Regions from separate parts of the Nocardioides sp. NPDC054178 genome, predicted to be linked through region 1. Evidence: riboswitches for the same ligand, from Rfam matches in the RefSeq annotation. Region 1 holds a riboswitch; the other holds the start of a gene.
The links. Region 1 has a riboswitch for glycine ahead of gcvP (aminomethyl-transferring glycine dehydrogenase). Riboswitches for the same ligand answer to the same signal wherever they lie in the genome.
Positions count from the first base shown of each region.

Region 2: it holds a riboswitch for glycine, as region 1 does, so the genes downstream of both, gcvT (glycine cleavage system aminomethyltransferase GcvT) here and gcvP (aminomethyl-transferring glycine dehydrogenase) in region 1, are expected to answer to the same signal.

Region 1 is NZ_JBVJKY010000003.1:625,831-636,245, forward strand. It holds gene ACZ6WN_RS15640 (AAA family ATPase) at 1-146, shown strand, start outside; gene ACZ6WN_RS15645 (SGNH/GDSL hydrolase family protein) at 304-1,527, shown strand; gene gcvP (aminomethyl-transferring glycine dehydrogenase) at 1,605-4,493, opposite strand; glycine riboswitch at 4,553-4,644, opposite strand; gene ACZ6WN_RS15655 (MerR family transcriptional regulator) at 4,726-5,343, opposite strand; gene ACZ6WN_RS15660 (MFS transporter) at 5,488-6,894, opposite strand; gene ACZ6WN_RS15665 (helix-turn-helix transcriptional regulator) at 7,036-7,872, shown strand; gene ACZ6WN_RS15670 (bifunctional nuclease family protein) at 7,895-8,362, opposite strand; gene ftsR (transcriptional regulator FtsR) at 8,427-9,179, opposite strand; gene ACZ6WN_RS15680 (FHA domain-containing protein) at 9,183-9,665, opposite strand; gene gcvH (glycine cleavage system protein GcvH) at 9,779-10,165, opposite strand; gene ACZ6WN_RS15690 (DUF881 domain-containing protein) at 10,259-10,415, opposite strand, start outside.
Region 2 is NZ_JBVJKY010000010.1:109,067-119,481, reverse strand. It holds gene ACZ6WN_RS27935 (HAD family hydrolase) at 1-602, shown strand, start outside; gene ACZ6WN_RS27930 (saccharopine dehydrogenase family protein) at 675-1,745, opposite strand; gene ACZ6WN_RS27925 (GlxA family transcriptional regulator) at 1,816-2,763, shown strand; gene ACZ6WN_RS27920 (TetR-like C-terminal domain-containing protein) at 2,773-3,384, opposite strand; gene ACZ6WN_RS27915 (FBP domain-containing protein) at 3,444-3,929, shown strand; gene ACZ6WN_RS27910 (hypothetical protein) at 3,986-4,672, shown strand; gene ACZ6WN_RS27905 (hypothetical protein) at 4,659-5,474, shown strand; gene ACZ6WN_RS27900 (L-serine ammonia-lyase) at 5,514-6,956, opposite strand; gene gcvH (glycine cleavage system protein GcvH) at 6,958-7,329, opposite strand; gene gcvT (glycine cleavage system aminomethyltransferase GcvT) at 7,350-8,453, opposite strand; glycine riboswitch at 8,510-8,609, opposite strand; glycine riboswitch at 8,611-8,706, opposite strand; gene ACZ6WN_RS27885 (CobW family GTP-binding protein) at 8,822-9,856, shown strand; gene ilvD (dihydroxy-acid dehydratase) at 9,949-10,415, shown strand, end outside.

The DNA.
Region 1 (10,415 bases):
TGCTCGACGTCCTCGACACCCTGCGCGAGGGCGGTCGCATCATCGGCGTGGTCAGCCACGTCACCGAGATGCGCGAGCGCATCCCCACCCAGCTGGCGGTGGCCAAGGGACGCGAAGGCTCGACTCTTCAGGTGCTCGGCACCTGAGGCCGGAAGCCCTCGCGTCGTTCGCCGGCCTCGCCGAAGAATTAACCTTCGCCTCGACAGGTATTACTTTCCAGCCATTCCCCGGGAGTGACGTACGTCACTAGCCTGGGGCGGCTCCGCACCGCGGAAGCCCGTCCCAGACCAACCGGAGGTTTCCGTGCCCCGTCTCACCACCCGCGTCGCCAAGGTCGCCGCAACCCTTCTCCTCCCCGCGTCCCTGCTGTCGGTGACAACGTTGATGGCCTCACCCGCGCACGCCGACGGCCCCGGCAGCGGCACGCCCTGGCTGGTCACCGTGGGCGACAGCTACGTCTCGGGCGAAGCCGGCCGCTGGGCGGGCAACAGCAACTCCGGCGAGTCGCTCATCGACGCGGGCGGCAGCGCGGCGTACTTCGACAACGCCACCCACACCGCCGAGACGATCAACCGGTGCCACCGCAGCACGGCGGCCGAGGCACACCTCGGCGGTGGCGTGAGCAGCCTCAACCTGGCCTGCTCGGGCGCGAAGGTCGCCACGACCACGACCAGCGAGGGCTACTTCAAGCCGGGCATCGACTTCTACTCCAGCGGCGCCAACCAGGGCCAGGCTCTGATGCTGCAGAACTTCGCGGCGAGCCACAACGTCAAGGCGGTGATGATCGGCATCGGCGGCAACGACTTCAACTTCGCCGCCATCGTCACCCAGTGCGTCCAGGACTTCCTGACCTCGCCCTCCTGGCTCAAGGACTACTGCAAGGACGACTCGGTCGTCACCAGCGCCATGGCGGCCGGCAACGTCGCCGCGGTTCGCGCGCGGATCGCCACCGCCTTCGGGAACGTACGCACCGCCATGCGCAACGCGGGCTACGCCGACACCGCCTGGACCCTGATCGTCCAGAACGTCCCCTCGCCGCTGGCGACCTCGTCGGTCTACCGCTACAGCGAGTCCGGCTACACCCGTCAGAACACCGGCGGCTGCGGCTTCTGGAACGCCGACGCCGACTACGCGTACAACACGATCCTGCCGACGATCAACAACGCGATCTCGGGTGCGGCGGCCGACTCCGGCCTGACCAACATCAAGACGCTCGACGTCACCGGCGCGTTCGCCGGGCGTCGTCTGTGCGAGAGCTCCGTGGGCCTGCTCGAGGAGAAGGGGCTCTCGAGCTGGCGAGCCGCCGGCGCCGTGGACAGGACCGAGTGGGTCAACCAGATCCGCACCGTCTCCACCGCGAGCGGCAACTACTACATCCAGGAGAGCCTGCACCCCAACTACTGGGGCCAGCTCGCCCTGCGCAACTGCCTGCGCCAGGCCTACAACGCCGGCGCGCCGAGGTCGGGCACCTGCACCCACGGCACCGGCCTCAACGCCGGCGGCGAGCCCACCATGACCCTCAGCTGACCTGCCGAGGCGTCAGCCCGGTCGGCCGAGCCGTCACCTGAATGACGGCTCGGCCGACGTACGTGACGCCTCGGCGCCTACTCGGCGAAGGACTCGACCGGCGGGCAGGAGCAGACCAGGTTGCGGTCGCCGTAGGTGTTGTCGATGCGGGCGACCGGCGGCCAGTACTTGTCGGGGTCGATGCCCTGCGGGAAGACGGCCTCCTCGCGGGTGTAGGCGCGGTCCCAGTCTCCGACGAGGGCCCGGGAGGTGTGCGGGGCGCCGCGCAGGACCGAGGTCTCGGCGGTCCACTCCCCCGAGGCGACCCGGTCGATCTCGCGCTTGATCGCGATCATCGCGTCGATGAACCGGTCCAGCTCGCCGAGGTCCTCGGACTCGGTCGGCTCGACCATGAGCGTGCCGGCGACCGGGAAGGACATCGTCGGCGCGTGGAAGCCGTAGTCGATGAGCCGCTTGGCGACGTCGTCGACGGTGACACCGGTCTCCTTGGTCATCGGCCGCAGGTCGAGGATGCACTCGTGCGCGACCAGCCCGGTCTCGCCGCGGTAGAGCACCGGGAAGTGCTCGTTCAGGCGGGCCGCGACGTAGTTGGCCGAGAGCACCGCGGCCGTGGTCGCCCGGGTCAGACCCTCGGCGCCCATGAGCCGGACGTAGGCCCACGAGATCGGCAGGATGCCCGCCGAGCCGTAGGGAGCGGCCGAGATCGCACCGATGCCCGAGCGCTTCGAGGCGTCGGGGTGCAGGGAGTGCGAGGGCAGGTAGGGCGCCAGGTGGGAGCGGACCGCGACCGGACCGACGCCCGGACCGCCACCGCCGTGCGGGATGCAGAAGGTCTTGTGCAGGTTGAGGTGGGAGACGTCGCCGCCGAACTCGCCGGGCTTGGCGTAGCCCAGGAGGGCGTTGAAGTTGGCGCCGTCGATGTAGACCTGGCCGCCGGCCTCGTGCACCAGCGAGCAGACCTCGGTGATGCCCTCCTCGTAGACCCCGTGGGTCGAGGGGTAGGTCACCATGATCGCGGCGACGTTCTCGCCGTGGGCGTCGAGCTTCGCCCGCAGGTCGTCGAGGTCGACGGTGCCGTCCTCGGACGACTTCACGACCTCGACCTTCATCCCGGCCATCACGGCCGAGGCGGCGTTGGTGCCGTGCGCGGAGGACGGCATCAGGCAGATGTTGCGGTGCCCCTGGCCCTGCGCGTCCAGGTAGCCACGGATCGCCATCAGGCCGGCGAACTCACCCTGCGAGCCGGCGTTCGGCTGGATGGAGACCTCGTCGTAGCCGGTGACCTCGGCCAGCCACCCCTCCAGCTCCCCGACGAGACGCGCGTAGCCGGCGGCGTCCTCGACGGGCACGAACGGGTGAAGGTCGGCGAAGCCGGGCAGCGAGATCGGCTCCATCTCGGTGGTTGCGTTGAGCTTCATGGTGCACGAGCCGAGCGGGATCATGCCCTTGTCGAGCGCGTAGTCGCGCCCCGCCAGCTTGTGCAGGTAGCGCAGCATCTGGGTCTCGCTGTGGTGCGCGTTGAAGACCTCGTGGGTGAGGTAGTCGGTGGTGCGGATGAGACCGTCGGGCAGCGCGCTGGCCGTGGTGCGGTCGATCTCATCGAGGTCCACCCCCGAGACGCCGAAGGCGTTGAGCACGGCCGACAGCGTCGAGCGGGTGGTCGCCTCCGAGGTGGAGATGCCGACGGTGTCGGCGTCCACGTGACGCAGATGTACGCCGAACCGGCGCGCCGCGGCGACGACATCGGCCGCCCGGCCGGGCACGGTGACACCGAGCGTGTCGAAGAAGGTCTCCGAGACCAGGGGAAGGCCGGCCGACCGGAGCGCGGCGGCCAGCACGGCGGCGTAGCGGTGAGTGCGGGTCGCGATCGTCTTCAGCCCGTCGGGGCCTTGGTAGACGGCGTACATCGAAGCGCCGACGGCCAGCAGCACCTGGGCGGTGCAGATGTTGGAGGTCGCCTTCTCGCGGCGGATGTGCTGCTCACGGGTCTGGAGCGCGAGTCGGTACGCAGGTCGGCCCTCGGCATCGACGGAGACGCCGACGAGACGACCGGGCAGGTGCCGCTCGATCCCCGCGTGGACGGCCATGTAGCCGGCGTGCGGGCCGCCGTAGAAGAGCGGGATGCCGAAGCGCTGGCTCGAACCGACGACGACGTCGGCGCCGAGGGTGCCGGGCGCCTCCAGGACGGTGAGGGCGAGCAGGTCGGCGGCCACGACGGCGAGGGCGCCGCGCTCGTGGGCGGCGTCGATGACCGGCTTGAAGTCGGGCACCCGGCCGGAGGCGCCGGGGTACTGCACCAGCACGCCGATCGCGTCACCCTCGGGCAGGCCCTGCGAGAGGTCGGCCACGACGACCTCGAGGCCCATCGCCTCGGCGCGCACCTTGACGACCTCGATCGACTGCGGGAGCGCGTCGGCGTCGATGACGAACGGGCCGGATCCCTTGCGGTTGGCGCGGTGCACCAGGGCCAGCGCCTCAGCGGCCGCGGTGCCCTCGTCCAGGAGCGAGGAGTTGGCCACGGGCAGACCGGTCAGGTCGCCGACCATGGTCTGGAAGTTGATGAGCGCCTCGAGGCGGCCCTGGGAGATCTCGGGCTGGTAGGGCGTGTAGGCGGTGTACCAGCTCGGGTCCTCGAGCACGTTGCGACGGATCACCGGCGGCGTCACGGTGGCGTGGTAGCCGAGCCCGATCATCGCCTCGCCGGGCTTGTTGGAGGCAGCGATCTCCCGGGCGAGCGAGGCGACCTGCGCCTCGCTCAGCGCGGCCGGCAGGTCCAGCGACTCGACCGAGCGGATCCCGGCCGGGACGGCGGCGTCCATCATCGCTGCTACCGAGTCGTACCCGAGCCGCGAGAGCATGGTCGCCTCGTCGGCTGCCGAGAGCCCGACATGGCGCTCCACGAACGGCGAGGCGGCGTCGAGCTCGGACAGAGTGGGTGTGTCGGACACAGTGGCTCCTGAGGGCATCTAAGACAACTCGTACGCCCTCCCCCTCTGTCACAGCATCGGCGCCGCTTCAGAGTTGCCTGGTCCGCACAGTCGTGGGTGCCTGAGAGTTTCCGGGGAGGAATTGCCCCTTCGGCGCCCCTTCGAAGAGGAGCTCTCCCGTGCGGGATGGTCAGCACCACCAGCATAAACGACCGGACCCCGAGGTCCCGCGTCTGCGGGGCCTCGGGGTCCGGTGTCGACTGAGTCCTGATCACCCGGCGTTGCGCGCGGCGCGGCGAGCGGAGAGCTCGTCGGACATCGAGGCGACCTGCTCGCCGTCCTCGGTCGTACGCTCGCTGGGGAGCTCGGAGAGCGTGCCCTCGATCTCGCGCCAGACGCCGCCGATGGCGATGCCGAAGACGCCCTGCCCGCCCTGGAGCAGGTCGATGACCTCGTCGTTGCTGGTGCACTCGTAGACCGAGGCGCCGTCGCTCATCAGGGTGACGCGGGTCAGGTCGTCGGTGCCCCGCTCACGCAGGTGCTGCACGGCAGCGCGGATCTGCTGCAGCGAGATGCCGGCGTCGAGGAGACGCTTGATGACCTTGAGGATCAGGATGTCGCGGAAGGAGTAGAGCCGCTGCGTGCCGGAACCGGTGGCGCCGCGCACGCTCGGCTCGACCAGACCGGTGCGGGCCCAGTAGTCGAGCTGGCGGTAGCTGATCCCAGCAGCGTTGCAGGCCGTCGGGCCGCGGTAGCCGGTGTCGCTCGGCAGGGGCGAGACATCGTCGGTGAAGAGAAGGCCCTGCTCGTCAGCCTGCTCCGCCGCGCGTTGCGCGTCGTCGGCGCCGTGGCCGGGCTTCTGCTCGTGGTCGAACACGATGTCCTCCATCGTCTACTCCGTTGTGCGTAACTCCACTCGGGGAATGAACGGCTGCGGCGGGGGGACCACATCGTTGGAGTTACAACAGAGACAACTACAAGGTAAGCGTCGCAAGGGCCCTGGTCAAAGAACCCCTCCGGCGTGTCGTTGGGGCTAACCCTCAAGTATAGCCTGAGACCTTCGACGCCTGGCGGTCGCGACCAGTGCGGTCAGCACCAGGACGACAGCTCCCACGAGGAGGCAGGCCCGCATCCCGGAGAGGGTGAGGATCCCGGTCGCACCGGCCCCCAGGCCCCCGAAGACGGCGACCGCGATCGCGCCGCCCGTCTGCCGGAACGTGCTCAGCGCGCCGGTGGCGACACCGACCCGGGCGGGCTCGACGGCGTCGATCAGGTCCGCGGTGACAAGGGTGATCGCCAGCGCGCCGCCGGTGGCGAGCGGGACCAGCAGGACGAGGACCGCCCAGACGGGCGTGGTCGTCGTGAGCGGGAGCAGGGCGAGCATCCCCACGGCCAGAATCAGCTGGCCGCCGACGATGAGTGGGCGCCGGCCGATGACGTACGCCAGGCGTGGGGCGAGCACGTTGGCGCAGGTGGTCAAGGCCGCCGGGATGACGAACATCAGCCCCGCCGCGGCACCGCTCCAGCCCCGCACCTGCTGGTAGTAGAGCCCGAGCAGGAAGATCCCGCCGTAGAACCCGAAGTTGATGCCGAACCCGGAGACCAGCGCGACCGCCACCCGGCCCCGAGCCACCAGGGCGAGAGGCAGCACCGGCGCCGCGGAGCGGCGCTCCACCACGACGAAGGCGACGACCGCCGAGAACGCGACCACCGCCGCGAGCACGGCGCCCGGGCGCCAGCCGCTGTGGCCGGCCTCGATGACGGCGTACGTCAGGGCGGACAGCGCGACCACCGCGAGCGCCTGGCCCGGCAGGTCGAGCGGTGCCCGGCGCCGCACCGGCCGGATCCGCAGGCCGGCCAGCAGGGTCACGACGAGGACTCCGACCGGCACGTTGACCAGGAACACCCAGCGCCACCCGGCGTACTCGCTCAGCAGGCCGCCGGCCACCGGACCCAGCGCCATCGCCGCCGATCCCCCGATCGTCCATACGGCGATGGCCTGTGCCCGGGCCCGCGCGGCGTCGTACGCCACCCGCACCAGCGCCAGCGACGCCGGCATGACCAGCGCCGCGGCAGCGCCTTGGAGCACCCGCGCCGCGATGAGCGCCGGCATCGCCGGAGCGGCGGCGCAGGCCACGGAGGCGAGGGTGAACAGCACGACACCCAGGGCGTAGGCCCGCACCGGGCCGACCCGGTCGGTCACCGCGCCGGCCGAGAGCATCAGGGCCGCGAACATCAACGTGTACGCGTCGACGACCCACTGCAGCCCGGCCATCCCTCCACCCAGATCCCGGTGCAGATAGGGCAGCGCGATGTTCACCGCGGACACGTCCACCGTGATCACGGTGAAGCCCAGGAGCGCGGCGAGCAGCGCTCGAACGCTTCCCGCCGGCGCGGTCGCCGGGCCTCCGCTCGACACCTCGTGGGCAACTGCAGTCATGGTGCTCCTCCTCCGGATCGCTGTGCCGAGGAGTCTTGCCTCGCCTCGCGCTCGGCGGCAGACCGCGCGATGCCGGGGTGTCACCAGGGGTGGGTGTGGCACGGCCCCTCACCCGGGCCGTGCCTGCGGCACACTGGTGGAATGAGCGACATGGCTTCGACCGAGCTCGGGCGCTACCTGCGCGCCCGCCGGGCGCGGGTCACCCCCGAAGAGGCGGGCCTGCCCGCCGGCACCGGCGTGCGGCGTACGCCTGGGCTGCGGCGCGAGGAGCTGGCCGCTCTCGCGGGTGTCTCGGTCGACTACTACACCCGGCTGGAGCGAGGACGCGAGACCAACCCGTCGACGGCGGTCCTGGACTCCCTGGCCCGCACGCTGCGGCTGACCGGCGATGCCCACCAGCGCCTGCACGAGCTGGCCGAGGTCGCCTCGGGACGCGTCAGCGTGCCCCAGGCCACGACCGACACGACCGTACGTCCCTCGGTGCTCGTCATGCTCGAGCAGCTGGGCCCGCTGCCGGCGTTCGTGTTCAGCAGGCACAACGACGTCCTGGCCGCCAACCTCCCGGCCCGGCGGCTCTACCCGGGCCTGTGGGACGGGCCCCGGGAGCACCGGAACCTGACGCGCTACCTGTTCCTCGACCCGGTGGGTCGCCACCTGCTCGACCCGTGGCACCAGACGGTGACCAGCTCGGTCGCCCACCTGCGCGCCGTCGGTGGCGCCGACGTCGACTCACCGCGGCTGGCGGCGCTGGTCGGCGAGCTGCTGCTCAAGTCGCCGGAGTTCGCCGCGATCTGGGAGCTCTACGACGTGTGCGAGCGCAGTGGCGGCACCAAGACCTTCGAGCATCCGCGGGTGGGCCGGATGACCCTCACCTACGAGGTCATGCAACTGGCCCGCACCGGCGGTCAGCGCGTGATCGTCTACCAGGCGCAGACCGACACGGTCGACGAGAAGGCGATGCTCGCGCTGAGCGAGTGATCGCGCCCCGTCCCGCCCAGCCTCAGTGGGACTCGAAGTCCTCGGGCGTGATCTCGTCGAGGAACTCGCGGAACTTCTCGATCTCGTCCTCCTGCTCGGCCGGGACAGCGAGCCCCGCCTCGTCGAGGACCTCGTCGGAGACCACGATCTTGGTGCCCGTGCGCAGCGCCAGCGCGATCGAGTCCGACGGTCGCGCGCTGACCTCGACGCCCGAGGCGAAGACCAGGTTGGCGTAGAAGACACGGTCGGTGACCGAGGTGATCTGCACCTCGGTCAGCTCGTTGCCGGTCGCCTCCAGCACGTCCTTGAGCAGGTCGTGGGTCAGCGGCCTGGGCGGCACCACGCCCTGCTGGGCGAAGGCGATCGCGGTCGCCTCCACCGCACCGATCCAGATGGGCAGATATCGCTCACCCGCCACCTCGCGCAACAGCACGATCGGCTGGTTGGAGGGCATCTCCACTCGGACTCCGAGCACATCGACCTCGCGCATGTCATCCACCCTACCCGCCTCAGGGTCGCGACAGCAGCCCGGTTGACCGGCGACACGAACCGAGTCAGCGGTCGCGCAGCCCCGACTTCACCAAGGTGGCGTGCAGACGGACCGCCAGCGAGGCGATCTCGCTGCCGATCTCCTCGGCCCGGCCCTGCGCTCCGGCGTTCCCCGGGCGCCTCAGCGGCGCCACGATCTGCTCGATGAGACCGACCTCGCGGTCGGCCGCAGCCTTCATGCCGCGCAGGTGACGGGGCTCGATGCCGAACTCGGACAGCTCCTTGGCCGTGCGCGCGATCGCGAGCGCGTCGGTGTCGTAGTGACCGCTGCGCAGCGGCACCACCAGCCCCATCTTCTCCAGCTCGGTGAGCAGCGCGTCGTCGACCTCGGCCACCTTGAGGAGCTCGCGCCGCGAGATCCGCATGCTGTCCGTACGCCGGAACGACTCCGCCCCCGGCGCGCCACTGGGCGTCAGGGCCACCGTCGGGACGGTGGGGACGGTCGGCTCGATCGCCGGCGGCTCCAGGCCGCGGTCGATCGCGTCGAGGTGCTCGCCGATGACCTTGAGCGGCAGGTAGTGGTCTCGCTGCATCCTCAGGACATAGCGCAGCCGCTCGACATCACGGCGGGAGAACTTGCGGTAGCCCGCGGGCGTACGCTCCGGCTTGATCAGTCCCTTGTCCTCGAGAAACCGGATCTTCGGGATGGTGACCGTGGGAAAGTCCGGACGCAGCTGGTCCAGGACCTGCCCGATGTTGAGCCGCTCCCCCGAGTCGCTAGCCGGCCGTTGAGGGTCAGGCATCGCGGCGGCGGCCATCGGCTACGCCCCTTCGTGCCCGGCGTAGAAGACGAGCCGGAACTTCCCGACCTGGACCTCGTCGCCGTCCTTGAGAACGACCTTCTCGATCCGGTCACGGTTGACGTAGGTGCCGTTGAGGCTGCCGACGTCGGAGACCTCGAAAGTGTCACCGGTGCGCGCGAACTCCGCGTGGCGACGCGAGACGGTCACGTCGTCGAGGAAGATGTCGCTGTCCGGGTGGCGGCCCGCCACCACGGTGTCCTGGTCGAGGAGGAAGCGGCTTCCGGCACCGGGACCGCGCTGCACGACGAGCATGCCGTTGCCCCGCGGCAGGGCCTCGACGGTGGCCGCCTCGATCGGGCTGAGCACCCGGTCGGAGGTGTCGGCGTCAGCCCCGAGCTGAATCGTCGAGGTCTGGTCGGTCCCGGTCAGGCTTACGCCACACTGCGAGCAGAACCGCGCTTCGTCGGGGTTCTGGCTGCCGCAAGCGGGGCACACGGACATTTTTGAGCTCCAGGTTCATCGAGGGCCAGGCACCTACCCTCAAGTGAACGTTGAGGGATGGTATCCGCAACCTATCAGGTCGGCCCAGGTGTTCGGTTCGGCTACACGGATTCTCAGGCGTCGAGCGATGCCTCGTACGCCGCGGCGTCGAGGAGGCTCTCCAGCTCGGCAGGATCCGAGGGTGTGACCTCGAAGAGCCAGCCACCGCCGTAGGGGTCGTCGTTGACCAGCTCGGGCGTGGCGTCGAGCGATCCGTTGACCGCGACGACCTCGCCGGAGATCGGCGCGTAGATGTCGCTGACCGACTTGGTCGACTCGAGCTCGCCGCAGCTCTCGCCCGACTTGATCGTGTCGCCGACGGCGGGCATCGACACGTAGACGATGTCGCCGAGGGCATCCTGGGCGTAGTCGGTGATCCCGATCCGTACAGAGCCCTCGGTCTCGCCAGGGTTGCGCAGCCACTCGTGCTCGCTGGTGTACTTCAGGTCCTCGGGGTACACGGCCGTCTCCTCTTCAGGCGTACTGGTCTGGCCGCGGAAGATCGTCCCGCGAGCCGGTTGTCGAAACCCTACTGCGCCGCACCGACGAAACCTTCAGCGGGACACGGTGTGAATCGACTCGATGTCGATCTTCTCCTCCGACTCCACCGTGACCTCCGCGCCCTGCTCCTCGAGCTGGTCCTGCGGGCCCTGGTAGAAGTCGATCGCGCCGGCCAGCGTGTCGGGCGGGCCGATCACCTGGAGACGGTAG
Region 2 (10,415 bases), on a different contig from region 1:
GGGCCGACTGGCTGGGGGTTCCGCGGCATACGTTCTCGGCGGTTTTCGGAGCGGTGATCGCTCGCGGGATGGACTATCGCGAGGCATTCCAGGTGTTCCAGCCAGGCTTCGATCTGACCGAGGAGCGGCGAAAGCGCGAGCAGGCCGGGGAGGCGGAGCGGTTTGGGGAGGATGACGTCTATCCCGACGTACGTCCTGCTCTGAAGGCTCTGCGCGAGGACGGGTTGTGGTTGGGGTTGGCCGGGAACCAGACGGTGAGCGCGGGACGGATCCTGCGGGAGCTGGGCTTTCCGGTGGACATGGTCGCGACCTCCGACGACTGGGGTGTGAGCAAGCCGGATCCGGGGTTCTTCGAGCACGTCATCGAGGCGGCTCCGTGCGCGGCGGAGGAGATCCTCTACGTCGGGGACCGGCTCGACAACGACATCCGGCCGGCCGCCGAGTCCGGGATGGCGACGGCGCTGATCCGCCGGGGTCCGTGGGGCGTGATCCAGGAACATGACCCGGCTGCCGACGAGATCGCGACACTCCGGATCTCCTCACTCACCGAGCTTCCCAAGTGGATCAGAGCCCTCAACGAGAGTGGACCGGACGGCCGCTGAGTTGATCACCAGCTACCCGACGTCGTTTCGGTGACCAACCTCGGACAATGCACGCCTCGGCCAACCCGGTTCTCAACCGCGGAGACTCGCGACCATGGCCGGGAGCGGGGTGCCGAACGTCTCGACGATGATGGCCTGACCGTCACGCTCGAGCGCGTCGAGCACATCGGCGGCGTCGAAGATCTCCCCCGGCGCCCCGGCGCCAGAACGACGGCGGCGGCCGTCGAGGAGCCGGACGGCGCCCTCGACCACGATCGGCGCGGTGACGGCGTAGATGTCGCGGCCGGTCGCGGTGATCCGCTTGACGTCGGCGCCCTGACGTACGCGGACGTCCACGGCGAACCGCTGGGCCGAGCGTCCGGACTCGTCGCTGGCGGTCGGCTCCGGTGTCGCCTCGTCGCGGAGCTCGGCGAGCGGCGCGCTGTTGAGGTAGGAGCGGAGCTCACGGACGTCGAGGTGGTTGTTGATGGTGATCACCTCGGAGAACGGCAGCTCGACCACTGACTGCTCGCCCAGCGGCTCCGGGTAGGACCAAGCACCGGTCGGCGCGGGGCTGGGCAGCGGGACCAGGGAGCCCTCGCGGATGACCAGGCGGGTCGCGGTGTTGCGGGCTCCGGTGATCCGGGTGCCTGCGGTCGGCCACCAGCGGTCCAGCCCGATGGCGACCTCGACCTCGTCGGCCGGCGACCCGCCGAGGACGGCGGTCACGAGCAGGTCGGCGAGGCCACCGTAGAACGCCATCGCCGGGACCACGGAGACGTCCATGTCTCGGGCTCGAGCGTCCAGATCTCGATAGAGCGCCTGTACGACCGGCTGCTCGGCGGTGACGTCGAGATAGTGGGCACCGGACTCGACCGCGGCCCGGGCCAGTGGGAGCGCGGTGTCGAGGAAGGGCCCGGCGCAGTTGATGACGGCGGCAACACCCGCGATCGCGTGCCGCAGCCGGTCGGGGTCGTCGAGGCCGACGACTCGGCTCTCCAGGGCGGCATGGCGGGGCGCGACGTCGGCGAGACGCTCCGCGCTGCGGCCGGCGAGGACGGGGGTCAGCCCGCGGCGCATCAGCTCATCGACGACGAAACGCCCGGTGTGACCGGTGGCGCCATAGACCAGGACCTGCTCATCTGTGCTCATGTCTGTGCTCATGGCTCCATCCTCGGGCGGGGTGTCCCACCACACGAGTGTCTGAAACGACGTACTACGTACACTTTGCGACATGCCCCGGCTTGCCCTCGTCCTGCATGGCTCCTCGATGCTCTACGAGGTCGCGATCGCCGCCGAGATCTTCGGCGGCGACCATTCCGACCTCGCTCCAGGCGGTGAGTGGTACGACCTCGTCGTCTGCACCCCCGACGGCGCATCGCACCCCTGGCTGGCAGAGCTGCCGACGGCGTCGTACGACGCGATCGCTGAGGTCGACACCGTCGTGGTCCCGTCCTCGAACGATCTCGACGACAATCCCGACCTCGCGCTCCTCGACGCGTTGCGTGGCGCGCATGAGCGTGGCGCGCGGATCGCGTCCCTGTGCACCGGTTCGTTCGTGCTGGCCGCGGCCGGGCTGCTCGACGGCCGGGTCGCCACGACCCATTGGCTGCACGCCGACGAGCTCGCCCGGCGTTATCCGCAGGTCGACGTCCGCCCGGACGTGCTCTACGTCGACGAGGGCGACGTGCTCACCTCGGCCGGCAAGACCGCTGCGCTCGACCTCTGCGTCCACCTCGTACGCAGCGACCTCGGCGCCGCCGCGGCCAACGGGATCGCCCGCAACCTGGTCGTCCCGGCCCACCGCACGGGTGGGCAGGCGCAGTTCATCACCCCACCCGCGCAGCCCCGCGTTCCCGAGGGCCTCGCGGCCACGCTGGAGTGGGCGCGCGCCCGACTCGACCAGCCCCTGACGGTCCGCGAGCTGGCCGACCACGCGGGCCTCAGCACCCGCCAGCTCGCCCGACGGATGCAGGCCGAGTTGCAGACCGGGCCATTGGACTGGCTGCACCACCAGCGCATCTCGCGCGCCCAGGAGCTCCTCGAGCGTACCGACGCCTCGATCGACCAGATCGCGGGCAGCTGCGGAATGGGCACAGCGGCCACGCTGCGCCGTCACTTCCACCGCGCTCTGGGCGTGACTCCGACGACCTACCGGACGACCTTCCGGCTCGCCGACTGATCAGGCTGATCAGTGGGGCCGACCGAGCGCCATCCGTCCGAGGGTGCCATCCAGCTCGGCGAGGAGTTCGGGCCAGGTGGTCTCGCTCGGAGGCTCGCTGTGGGCGAAGCTGCCGGCTAGCTCGAGGGTGATGTAACCGTGGATGAGGCTGGACATCAGGCGGACGGCGTACGTCTCTTCGGTCTCGGGGATGTCGTAGCCGCGGACAACGGTGAGGGCGAGGCCGGCGTTGCGGCGGCCGGCGGCGATCGCGGCTTCCAGGGAGGGCGAGGCCGGATCCGCATCCGGGGCGGGTGGGATGCGCTGGCGGGTGGTGGCGTCGTAGCGGCCGGGTGAGCGGCGGGCGAAGTCGCGGATGGTGTTCGCGTAGGCGACGAGGAGGTCGCGGCCCTCGCCTGCGGACAGGGCGGCGCTCGTGGCGTCGGCGAGCTCGTCGAGGACGTACGCGGTGACGGCGGTGCGGAGGTCGGTGGCTCCGGTGATGTGGGAGTAGAGGGTCGGCGACCTGATGCCGAGGTGGCGGGCGAGGACCGAGATCGTGACGGCGTCGAAGCCGAGCTCATCGGCGAGGTCGGCGGCGGCCGCGATCACGGCGGTCCGGTTCAGCCCGGGACGACCCATCTGCACTCTCCTCGAATAACGAATTGCCTAATAGTTGTAGGAAACCTAGCATGATTGGCATGAAGCCGCTGACCGAGACCGACGTACGCTCCAGCTTCGTCAACCTCACCAAGGGTGCGACCAAGCGCCTCAACATGCCCGCTGACCTGGCCGAACGGCCGTGGGACGACCTCGACTACCTCGGCTGGCAGGACCCCAAGGCGCCGCAGAACCACTACCTCGTCACCGAGCACGACCGCAGGCTCTGCGGGGTCGCCCTGCGGGCCTCACGCGAGACGCGAGGGCCGCGGAAGACGATGTGTGCGCTGTGTACGTCGGTCGGTGACGTCGCGCTGCTGGTCGCCTCGCGTGCCGGGCGCTCCGGGCAGGACGGCAACTCGGTCGGCACCTACATCTGCGCCGACCTCGACTGCTCCCTCAAGGCGCGCAACAAGCGCAAGCTCGATTCCCCCGTCGTCCACGAGACCCTCAGCGTCGAGCAGAAGGTCGACCGGCTCCTCGGCAACCTCGACTCGTTCGTCGCGCGAGTGCTCCGGCCCGCCTGAGATCCCGACCACGCTCCCGGTTTACAGATAACAACCGGAAGAGGCAGTATTCTGTTATGGCACTCAGGGGTGACATCCTGACGACCCAAGAGGTATCCAACCTCTTGGGCGTCGAAGCGCGCCAGGTCCGCGTCCTCGCCGAAACGGGGTCCATCACCCGCGTCGCCCGCGGCATCTTCGACCGCACATCGGTAGAGCGCTATCGCGCCGAGCGCGGCTCGGGCCGGACACGGACCTGGGCCGAGCGCACTGCCTGGGGAGCGATCGCAATGCTCTCCGGCGCGGCGCCGAGGGACCTCGGGGATGTTCAGAAGTACCGGCTCCGCGCCACCCTGCGGGAGATCACCGACCCGACCGAACTGGCGATCCGGTTGCGCGACCGCGCGACGGTCACCACGTGGTCCGGCCACCGCTCCGTCATCGGGCGCGTCCGCGAGGAGCTCGTCATCCCCGGCCGCCAGCGGCTGGGGCTCGTCGAGGACGACACCGTCGTCGACGGCTACATCCATGCAGACCGGCTCTCCGACCTCGTGAGCCGCCATCGGCTGAGCGAGGACACCACCGGGTCCATCACCCTGCGCTACACCACGATGGACATCGACTTCATCACCTACCTGGCACGCCTCAACAGAACGCTCGCCGCCGTCGACGCCGCCACCTCCCTCGACCCGCGCGAGCGGGGCGTGGGAGAGCAAGTTCTGATCCGCCGGTTGGAGTTGTTCCGCGAGAATGTCGGACAGTAAGCACCCGGGCATCGAGCGCCCAACCGTCGATATCGCCACCGCCGTCGGTGGATGGACCGACCCGTGGCCGAACGTCGCCGAGATCGCCACGGTGCTGCCGACCGACAAGTGGACCCTGGTCGGCGGCCTGATGACCCAGTTGCACTCAATCCACCACGGCCTGGGCATCGTACGCCCGACCAACGATGTCGACATCGTGCTGCACATCGAGACCTCCCGCGGCGTCGCCTCCGAGACCGCGACCGCACTGCGTTCCCTCGGCTACGACCTGCGTTCGGCCGTCGATCCGCGTGACAACACCGCACACCGCTTCTACCGCGGTACCAGCAAGATCGATCTGGTCGCCAGCCGTCACGATCAGGAACCGGAGGACCTAGTCGACGTCCTGGTCTCCGACCACCACGCTCCGAAGGTCACCGAGCGGCTCGCGGGACGTGACATGGTCCGCATCGAGGGTGGCACGCAAGCACTGCGGCGCACTATCAACGCACGTGTGGAGATCGAGCCCGGCACCGTCACCACAGTCTCGGTGCCCAGCGCGTTCGGCGCACTCATCTTGAAGGCCGCCGCCTACAAGACCGACTCCCGCGAGCGTGACCGGCACCTGCGCGACGCCGTGGCCCTCCTTGCCTGCATCGAGGACCCGTTCGCCGAGCGCGAGGGCTTCACCGGCTCCGACCGATCCCGGCTCCAGACACTGCGCACCCGGCTCACCCCGGACGACATCTCCTGGACCGCACTGACCGGCCGGGACCGGATCGACGCCGCGACAGCCCTGGAGATCCTCACGGCCGAGGACTGACCCGGACCGAGCTGACCTCGTAGGTCATGCCGTCACGGCTCAGCACTCGATGACGTTGACCGCGAGGCCGCCGCGGGAGGTCTCCTTGTACTTGACCTTCATGTCGGCGCCGGTCTCGCGCATGGTCTTCAGGGCCTTGTCGAGGCTGACCTTGTGGGAGCCGTCGCCGTTGAGGGCGAGGCGGGCGGCGTTGATGGCCTTCACGCTGGCGATGGCGTTGCGCTCGATGCAGGGGATCTGCACCAGGCCGCCGACGGGGTCGCAGGTGAGGCCGAGGTTGTGCTCGATGCCGACCTCGGCGGCGTTCTCGACCTGCTCGGGTGTGCCGCCGAGGACTTCACACAGGGCGCCGGCGGCCATCGCGCAGGCCGAGCCGACCTCGCCCTGGCAGCCGACCTCGGCGCCGGAGATGGAGGCGTTCGTCTTGCACAGGATGCCGATCGCGGCCGCGGTGAGCAGGAACCGGACGATGCCGTCCTCGATCGCGGCCTCGTCCAGGCCGGCCGGCGGCGCCACGAAACGTACCCAGTAGTGCAGGACGGCGGGCACGATGCCGGCCGCGCCGTTGGTGGGCGCGGTGACGACCCGACCGCCCGAGGCGTTCTCCTCGTTGACCGCCAGGGCGAACAGGTTGACCCAGTCCATGACCCGGAAGGGATCCTGGGCACCGGCGCCGGAGGCCAGGTCGCGGTGGAGCAGCGGCGCCCGGCGCGGGACCCGCAGACCACCGGGAAGTACGCCGTCGGTGACCGGATCACGGTCGCAGCCGGCCTGCACGCAGGCCGCCATCACGTGCCAGATCTCGAGGAGACCGGCGCGGATCTCGGCGTGCGTACGCCAGGTGAGCTCGTTCGCCAGCATGAGGTCGGAGACCCGGAACCCCTCCCGCTCGCAGGTGTCGAGCAGCTCGGCACCGGTGGCGAACGGGAAGCGTACGGGCGAGCGGTCGGGGACCACCCGCGCGGCGCCCACCGCGTGCTCGTCGACCACGAAGCCGCCGCCGACGGAGTAGTAGGTGCGCTCGCGCAGCACCTCACCCGAGGCGGCGTACGCCGTGAACACCATGCCGTTGGGGTGGCCCGGCAGGCTCTTGCGCCGATGCATGACCAGGTCGGTGGCGTTGTCGAAGCCGATCGATCGGTGGCCGCCGAGCGCTAGCTCGCCGGCCTCGCGGATGGCCGCCACCCGCGCGGACGAGGCTCGGGTGTCGACGGTCGCCGGCTCCTCCCCCTCGAGGCCGAGCAGCACCGCACCCTCGGAGCCGTGGCCGTGGCCGGTCGCTCCGAGAGAGCCGTACAGCTCGGCCTTCACCCGCCTCACCGCATCCAGGAGACCGTCCGCGACGAGGCCGTCGACGAAGATCTTCGCGGCCCGCATCGGCCCGACGGTGTGCGAGGACGACGGCCCGATCCCGATCGAGTAGAGGTCGAAGGCGCTCAACGCGGTCGCGACGGCCGTGGAGCCGGCGACCTCGGCGGTCACGTCACTCCTCGATCAACGCGTCGTAGGCCGCGGCGTCGAGCAGGTCGGCAGTGCTCGAGATGCGCATCTCGAAGAGCCAGCCGGCACCGAACGGGTCGCTGTTGATCAGCGCGGGGTCCTCGACCACGGCGGCGTTGACCTCGAGCACCTCGCCGTCGGCGGGCGCGAACAGGTCGCTGACCGACTTCGTCGACTCCAGCTCACCGCAGCTCTCTCCCCCGGTGATCTTGGTGCCCACCTCGGGCAGCTCGACGAAGACGATGTCGCCCAGCGCCTCGGTGGCGAAGGCGGTGACGCCGACGCGGGCGAGGTCGCCGCGGGTCTCGAGCCACTCGTGCTCGGCGGTGTAGGACAGGTGGGTCGGGTTGGTCATGGCTGCGCTCATCTCTCGGCTCATTTCTTGGAGTAGAAGGGAAGGTCGACGATCTCGGCGTCCTCGCGGCTGCCGCGCACGTCGACCTGGACCTTGGTGCCTGCGACCGCGAGATCGGGCCGGACGTACGCCATCGCGATCGGGTGGCCGAGGGTCGGCGACGGGGAGCCGCTGGTGACGGTGCCGACCTCGTCGCCGGTGGCCGGGTCGACCACGGCGTAGCCGGCCCGCGGGGACCGGCGCCCGGCGGCCACCAGGCCGACGAGCACGCTGCGCGGGCCAACGTCCCGGCGTACGGCCAGGGCGGCCTCCCCCACGAAACCGTCGGGCTTGTCGAAGGAGACGACCCGGCCGAGGCCGGCCTCGAAGGGCGTCGTGTCGCGGGTCAGCTCGTGGCCGTAGAGCGGCATGCCCGCCTCGAGCCGGAGGGTGTCGCGGCAGGCGAGCCCGGCGGGGAGGAGCCCGTGCGGCGTACCGGCCTCGGTGAGCGCCTCCCAGACAGCGACGGCCACCGCGGGAGCGCAGTAGATCTCGAAGCCGTCCTCCCCGGTGTAGCCGGTGCGGGCGAGCAGGACGTCGACCCCGGCGACCGTGCCGGCGTCGATGGCGTAGTAGCGCAGGGCGGGCACGTCGAGGTCGGTCAGGGCCGCGACGATCTCAGCCGAGGCGGGTCCCTGGACCGCGATCAGCGCCCACTCGGCGGAGGCGTCGCGGACCGCGGCGTCGTACCCCTCGGCCCGCGAGGCCAGCGCCGGAGCGACCACGTGGACGTTGCTCGCGTTGGCGACGACCAGGTAGCGCTCCTGCTCGAGCCGGTAGACGACGAGGTCGTCGATGATGCCGCCGTCCTCGGCGCAGAGCATCGAGTAGCGGGCGCGGCCGATGCCGATCGCCGAGGGCCGGCCGACCAGGGCGTGGTCGAGGGCGCGTCCCGCCTCGGGGCCGGTCACCTCGATCTCGCCCATGTGGGAGAGGTCGAAGAGGCCCGCGGTGGTGCGTACCGCGTGGTGCTCGGCGGTCTCCGAGCCGTAGCGGACCGGCATGCTCCAGCCGGCGAAGTCGGTGAACGAGGCGCCGAGCGCCTGGTGGATCTCATGCAGAGGGGTAGCGACGGGTGAGGTCATGTGTGCGGGAGGCTCCCTGTTGGTGGGTGCCGACAGCGGCACCCGTGGACGGGTGACCTCCCCGCTCTGTCATCGCTACCTGAGAGCTTCACCGCCACGTCGGGGCGGTTTGCACCGTGGGTGCAGGACCGTCGGATCCTGACTTTCCAGAGGTCGCCTCACCACAGCGGTCAGTGGGCCTGAGAGATTCTGGGGAGGTTTGCTCCTTCGGCGCCTCACCCGGGATGGGCAAGGACTCTCCCGCTGCGGTTCAAGTGGCGGATGTGAAGTTGTGCGGCAAACCTAGGTCTGGCCACCTCGGCCGTCAAGATCCGGGCACCTCGACACCCACTAACGGGAACTGTTCTCACCCGCTCTACGATGGCGCGGTGCCACCGACCAACGCCAGCACCCGGGTCCCCGTGGTCATCCTCACCGGCCATCTCGGGTCCGGGAAGACCACCCTGCTCAACCATCTGCTGCGCCAGCCCGGTGCCCGGGTGGGCGTGGTCGTCAACGACTTCGGCGACATCAACGTCGACGCCGGCCTCGTCACCGGCCAGATCGACGAGCCGGCCTCGATCGCCGGCGGCTGCCTGTGCTGCCTGCCCGACGCCGGCGGTCTCGACGACGCGCTGGAGAAGCTGACCCACCCGCGGCTCGCGCTCGACGTCGTCATCGTCGAGGCCAGCGGGCTCGCCGAGCCCGGCACCCTGGCCCGGCTGGTCCGGTTCAGCGGCGTCGAGCGCGTACGCCGCGGTGGGCTCATCGAGGTCGTCGACGCCTCGGCCTACTTCGACACCCTCGACGACGGCCGGGGCCCGGCGCCGGTCAGGTTCGCGGCCGCGTCCCTGGTCGTCGTCAACAAGACCGACCTGGTGCCGGCTCCTGAGCGGGACGAGGTCCTGGCCCGGATCGAGCGGCGCGTGCGGGAGCACAACCCCGAGGTCCACATCGCGTACGCCGTGGGCGGCCGCATCGACCCGCGGCTCGTCTACGACGCCGCGGTGCCCGAGGACCCGCCCGACGAGCTGCCGATCGCGGCGCTGCTGCGCGAGGCGGCCGCCTCGCACGAGGCCCATCAGCATGCCCGGGCCGTCACCGTGACGACCCCGGGCACCATCGAGCCGGCGCGGCTGGTCGACCTGCTCGAGGAGCCGCCGGCGACGGCGTACCGGGTCAAGGGGACCGTCGCCGTCGCGACCGGCCAGGGCCCGCGCAGCTACCAGGTGAACCTGGTCGGCCGCAGCGCCCATGTCGCGGCGGCGCGGACGCCCGGCCCGGCGAGCGAGCTCGTGGCCATCGGACTGGAGCTCGAGACCGACGCGGTGCGGCAGCGCCTCGCCGACGCCCTGGCCCCGGCCGAACGGCCGAGCACCGAGGGTCTTCGCCGGCTGCGCCAGCTGGTCCGGGTCAGCCTCTGACCAGCGGCCTCGGCCCGCGACGTACGGCGAAGTGTGAGGACATCGACGACAGTCGCGCCGTCCCGGCGTGCTGAGCAGCTAGCCTCGTAGATGTGAACCAGCCCAGCACCGACACGCCTGACATCAAGCCCAGGTCGCGCGCCGTCACCGACGGCCTGGAAGCCACCGCTGCGCGAGGGATGTTGCGCGCGGTCGGCCTCGGAGACGACGACTTCGCCAAGCCGCAGATCGGCGTCGCCTCGTCGTGGAACGAGATCACGCCCTGCAACCTGTCCCTGGACCGGCTCGCGAAGGCGGTGAAGAACGGCGTTCACGCGGCCGGCGGCTATCCGCTGGAGTTCGGCACCATCTCCGTCTCCGACGGAATCTCGATGGGCCACGAGGGCATGCACTTCTCGCTGGTCTCGCGCGAGATCATCGCCGACTCGGTCGAGACCGTGATGAACGCCGAGCGGCTCGACGGCTCCGTGCTGCTCGCGGGCTGTGACAAGTCGCTGCCCGGCATGCTGATGGCGGCCGCCCGGCTCGATCTCGCCTCGGTCTTCCTCTACGCCGGCTC